Linked DNA regions of Salipiger sp. CCB-MM3. The protein of the gene in region 1 interacts with the protein of each later gene in a pairwise test. Links are inferred from orthologs where the notes say so. Each region holds a gene or a part of one and is shown in the gene's direction. Other genes may lie near its edges.

Region 1 (2,975 bases):
TCTCAGTCAGGTCACCACATTCGGCGGAGATATGCCATGGCCTGCGTGGCTTGCCTTGCGAGAGCGCCGGGCCGTGCACATGTCTCGGGCGCGGGTCGATGCGCTCTGCCGGGTGTCATGAAATTTTCTCGGACGGGAGTGTTGACTCAAAACGTGGGCCTGCCTAGCTATGCCTCGTTAGCACTCCACAAGGGTGAGTGCTAATGGCTCTCGGGTCAGACGCCGTCTGGCTATCAGCGGGGGCCTACAGGGACAACCTTTGAGCTATGGAGACTCGAAGATGGCATTCAAACCGCTTCACGACCGCGTGCTGGTTCGCCGCGTTGAGAGCGACGAAAAGACCAAGGGCGGTCTGATCATCCCCGACAGCGCAAAAGAGAAGCCCGCTGAGGGCGTAATCGTTGCCTGCGGCGAAGGCGCCCGCAAGGATTCCGGCGAGCTCATCGCGATGGCCGTGAAATCCGGCGACCGCGTGCTGTTCGGCAAATGGTCCGGCACCGAAGTGTCGATCGACGGCGAAGAGCTGCTGATCATGAAGGAATCGGACATCCTCGGCATCACCGAGGCGGCCTGATCCGCTGATCGCTCCGGGCCTGCGGGCCCGATACGCCTGACCTCAATACAGATTTAGGAGAACTCGCAGATGTCTGCAAAGGACGTGAAGTTCGATACCGACGCCCGCTCGCGCATGCTGAAAGGCGTGAACATCCTCGCCGACGCGGTGAAGGTGACCCTCGGCCCGAAAGGCCGCAACGTTGTGCTCGACAAGTCGTTTGGCGCACCGCGCATCACCAAAGACGGTGTGTCCGTGGCCAAGGAAATCGAACTGGAAGACAAGTTCGAGAACATGGGCGCGCAGATGGTGAAGGAAGTCGCTTCCCGCACCAACGACGAAGCCGGTGACGGCACCACCACCGCGACCGTTCTGGCTCAGGCCATCGTGAAAGAGGGCGTCAAAGCCGTCTCCGCGGGCATGAACCCGATGGACCTCAAGCGCGGCATCGACCTGGCAACCGCCAAAGTCGTCGAAGCCATCAAGGCAGCTGCACGCCCGGTCAACGACAGCAACGAAGTTGCTCAGGTCGGCACCATCTCGGCGAACGGCGAAGCCGAAATCGGCCGTCAGATCGCAGACGCGATGCAGAAGGTCGGCAACGAGGGTGTCATCACCGTCGAAGAGAACAAAGGCCTCGAGACCGAGACCACCGTTGTTGAAGGCATGCAGTTCGACCGCGGCTACCTGTCGCCGTACTTCGTGACCAACGCCGACAAGATGATCGCAGAGCTCGACGACTGCATGATCCTGCTGCACGAGAAGAAACTCTCGTCGCTGCAGCCGCTCGTCCCGCTGCTCGAGCAGGTGATCCAGTCGCAGAAGCCGCTGCTGATCATTGCTGAAGACGTCGAAGGCGAAGCGCTGGCGACCCTCGTGGTCAACAAGCTGCGCGGCGGCCTGAAGATCGCAGCCGTGAAAGCACCGGGCTTCGGCGACCGCCGCAAGGCCATGCTGCAGGACATCGCGATCCTGACCGGCGGCCAGGTGATCTCGGAAGACCTCGGCATGAAGCTCGAGTCGGTGACCATGGACATGCTTGGCACCGCCAAGACCGTGAACATCACCAAAGACGAGACCACCATCGTCGACGGCCACGGTGAGAAAGCCGAGATCGAAGCGCGCGTCGCTCAGATCCGCACCCAGATCGAGGAAACCACCTCGGACTACGACCGCGAGAAGCTGCAGGAACGCGTTGCCAAACTGGCAGGCGGTGTTGCTGTCATCCGCGTCGGCGGCATGACCGAAGTGGAAGTGAAAGAGCGCAAGGACCGTGTGGACGACGCTCTGAACGCCACCCGCGCAGCCGTGCAGGAAGGCATCGTCGTCGGCGGCGGCACCGCTCTGGTGCAGGGCGCCAAGACCCTCGAAGGTCTGGTTGGCGAGAACTCCGACCAGAACGCCGGTATCGCCATCGTGCGTAAGGCTCTGGAAGCTCCGCTGCGCCAGATCGCCGAGAACGCCGGTGTCGACGGCTCGGTCGTCGCAGGCAAAGTGCGTGAATCGGAAGACCTGAAGTTCGGCTACAACGCTCAGACCGACGAATATGGCGACATGTTCTCGTTCGGCGTGATCGACCCCGCGAAGGTCGTGCGTACCGCACTGGAAGATGCAGCTTCGGTTGCTGGCCTGCTGATCACCACCGAAGCGATGGTGGCAGACAAGCCGCAAAAAGACGCGCCGGCCGGCGGCATGCCCGACATGGGCGGCATGGGCGGCATGGGCGGCATGATGTAATCTGCCGGTCCATTAGGACGTCTGCCTTCGGGCAGCAGGCGGGGGGCTTCGGCCCCCCGTTTTGCGTTTGATGCGCCCTTGGCGAGGGGCGTCTCGGCCAAGGGCGGTGGGCATTTCGGCGCATCGCCGCCTTCGCCATTTTCCTTTCGCGGCCAGCGCGCTAGGCTCCGGAGCGAGAACCGCGCAAGGAGATCTGCGATGAAACTGCTGCAGGCCGGACCGTCCCCCTTTGTCCGTAAGGTGCTGGTGACGCTGCATGAAACCGGCCAGTACGAGGATGTCGAGATGGTGCAGGTCACCGCCTCTCCGCTGACGCCTGATCCCGCGCTGGTCTCGGCCAACCCGGTGGGCAAGATCCCCGCTCTGGTGCGTGCCGACGGGCCGACGCTTTACGACAGCCGGGTGATCTGCCGCTTTCTCGATGCCCGCGCCGAGGCCGGGCTCTATCCCGAGAGCCGCATCTGGGACACGCTGACGCTTGAGGCCACTGGCGACGGCATCATGGATGCCGCCGTGCTGATCATCTACGAGGAACGCTTCCGCCCGCGTGAGCAGGTCTCGATGGAATGGATCGAAGGCCAGTGGAGCAAGGTGAGCCGCGCGCTCGACGCGCTCAACACGCGCTGGATGAGCCATCTCGCCGGGCGCGTGGACATGGGGCATATCTCGGTCGCCTGTGCTCTGG
Region 2 (2,756 bases), on another replicon or contig:
TGATCCCGATGGTGGTCGCGTAACAGCTCTCAGCGGTGTCGCCCCATGTAAAGAGACCATGGCTTTCCAGCACCACGCCTTCCGCCTCGGGGTTCTCGCGGCAGAACGTCTCGAGCCAGAGGCCAAGCTCGTAGCCGGGCCGCTTCCACGGCAGCCATCCGATGCGGTTGCCAAAGATCTCCCGTGTTAGAGCCTGCGATTCCGTCGAGGCGGCGATGGCAATGATCGCGTCGGCATGCATGTGGTCCACATGCGCGCGGGGGACATAGGCGTGGAGGGGCGTGTCGATGGAGGCCGCGCGCGGGTTCAGGTTGAAGGTGCAATGGGGCAGGTAGCCGACCATCTCGTCTTCGTGCTCCGGGCCGCGGTAGACGCCCTTCAGCGCGCGCAGTTTGTCCATATAGAGGGTCGAAAACCCGTCCAGCTTCATCGAGCCGACATCGCCGCCAGAGCCTTTGACCCAGAGCACCTCGACCTCGCTCCCGGTGAGCGGATCGCGTTCCGTCACTTTGGCCGAGGTATTGCCGCCGCCGTAATTGGTGATTCTCTTGTCCGACCCCAGAAGGTTCGAGCGGTAGAGCAGCTTTTCCGGCTCGCTCATCGCCGCCGCCTTGTCGCTATCCCACAGATTTTGCAGGCGGTCCTTGGCCCGTGTCAGCATGGTGTCCTCCCAATGTCGCGGTCCGATATGGCCGCCTCCTCGCCCTGAAAGCTGCGGCGCTGCTCTCATTCTGTCAACCACAAACAATCAAAACCAATCATGCTGCGGCGCAGTATGATCGAAAATGAAAAAACGTGATTGACTTGATGGGGGATTCGTCCAATCTGAGCGGAACAGGAGGACCCGATGCACGAAACCGAGCGCCATAGGATCATATTGTCTGCCGTTCAGGAGCGGCCGATCGTGACGGTCTCGGAACTCGTGTCTCTGACCGGCACCTCCGAGGCGACGATCCGGCGCGACATTGCCACGCTGCATGCCGCCAAGCGGCTGCGCCGTGTCCGCGGCGGCGCCGAGGCGCTGGCCCCGCCGCCGCTGCCGGGACTGGCCGGGCGCACCTTCGCGGTGAACCAGGCGATCAACAGCGACCAGAAGCAGGCCATCGCCCGCGAGGCCGTGGCCCTCTGCGACGATGGCGAGGCGATCATCATCAACGGCGGGACAACCACCTTTCAGATGGTGCACCCGCTGGCCAACCGCCGGCTGCAGGTGCTGACCAACAGCTTTCCCATCGCCGAACATCTGCTGAAGAATTCCAAGAACACGGTGATGCTGCCCGGTGGCGCGCTCTACCGCGAACAGAACATCATCCTGTCGCCCTTCGCGAGCGACATGACGCGGCACTATTACGCCAAGCGCATGTTCATGGGGGCCCACGCGCTGGGGCCCATCGGGCTGATGGAAGCCGACCCGCTGCTGATTCAGGCCGAAGAGAAGCTCATCGATCAGGCCGACGAGCTGGTCGTGCTGGTCGACAGTTCGAAATTCGACAACCGCTCGAGCCTCGTGCTCTGCCCGCTCGAGCGCATCGACATCGTGATTACCGATGAAGGCATTTCCGACCGCACCGCCTCGATGTTGGAGGCAGCCGAGATCCGGCTGATCGTGGCGCAGACCGGTCGAGCGCGAGACGCCGGGGCGGGGTGACCGCCGCGGCACATAGGGAACGGCTCATAACTTAGGGAGGAGACAATGGGCATTACGAGACGGATTTTCGGAGGCACGGCGCTTGCGGCGCTGATGCTGGCGGGCGGTGCCGCGCAGGCGCAGGACAATGTCCGCATCGCGCTGGTGGTGAAAGCGCTCGGCATCGGCTTCTTCGAGGCCGCCGCCAAAGGCGCCGAGGAGGCCGCCAGCGAGCTTGGCAATGTCGAGGTGATCTACACCGGCCCCACCGACACCACCGCCGAAGGGCAGATCGAGGTGATCAACTCGCTGATCGCACAGCGCGTGGACGCCATCGCGGTCTCGGCCAATGACACCGACGCGCTGGTGCCGGCCCTCAAGAAGGCGATGCAGCGCGGCATCACGGTGATCTCATGGGACAGCGGCGTCGCGCCCGAGGGGCGGCAGCTGCATCTCAACCCTTCGTCGAACCCGCTTATCGGCAATATGATCATCAAGCTCGCCGCCGACAATCTGCCCGACGGTGGCGAGGTGGCGGTGCTCTCGGCCACCACCACATCGACGAACCAGAACATCTGGATCGACGAGATGAACAAGGTGATGGGCGACTATCCGGGCATCGAGGTGGTCACCACGGTCTATGGCGACGATCTTGCCGACAAATCCTATCGCGAGGCGCAGGGCCTGATGCAGACCTATCCCGACCTCGACGCGATCATCGCGCCGACCTCGGTGGGCATCGTTGCCGCCGCGCGTGCGGTCGAGGATGCGGGCAAAGTGGGGCAGGTGAATGTCACCGGTCTTGGCCTGCCGTCCGAGATGGCGGGCGCGATCGAGAGCGGCGCGTCGAAAAGCTTTGCCATCTGGAACCCGATCGATCTGGGCTATTCGGCCACCTATCTCGCCTATGAGCTGGCCACCGGCGACGCCGAGGCAGCACCGGGTGCCGAGATCCCCATGGGCCGCATGGGCACGCTGACCCTCGATGACAACAACGAGGGCGCCATGGCCGATCCCTTTGTCTACGACGCCAGCAATATCGACGAGTTCAAGAGCATCTTCTGATCCGCGCCTGAACCCGGCGCAGAGTCTGGCCCCGGCGCGCCGCAGCGCCGGGGTTGCACCCAAA

The links.
Region 2: the proteins of groL (region 1) and AYJ57_RS16265 interact in binary tests that used the Escherichia coli proteins (3 or more experiments, as listed by UniProt). The link is inferred for Salipiger sp. CCB-MM3 from one-to-one orthologs.

The regions. Positions count from the first base shown.
Region 1 is NZ_CP014595.1:1,171,587-1,174,561, reverse strand. Bases 2-2,966 are described here. They hold groL (chaperonin GroEL), read left to right. Parts: upstream 2-643; coding sequence 644-2,290; downstream 2,291-2,966. Other genes in these bases: AYJ57_RS05710 (glutathione S-transferase), read left to right, coding at 2,489-2,966; AYJ57_RS05720 (co-chaperone GroES), read left to right, coding at 281-574. In the rest of the region: more of AYJ57_RS05710, read left to right, coding at 2,967-2,975.
Region 2 is NZ_CP014596.1:522,980-525,735, forward strand. Bases 2-2,747 are described here. They hold AYJ57_RS16265 (DeoR/GlpR family DNA-binding transcription regulator), read left to right. Parts: upstream 2-847; coding sequence 848-1,648; downstream 1,649-2,747. Other genes in these bases: AYJ57_RS16260 (bifunctional rhamnulose-1-phosphate aldolase/short-chain dehydrogenase), read right to left, coding at 2-661; rhaS (rhamnose ABC transporter substrate-binding protein), read left to right, coding at 1,694-2,692. In the rest of the region: more of AYJ57_RS16260, read right to left, coding at 1-1. UniProt on the Escherichia coli protein: Represses ulaG and the ulaABCDEF operon. Two ulaR binding sites have been identified in each promoter.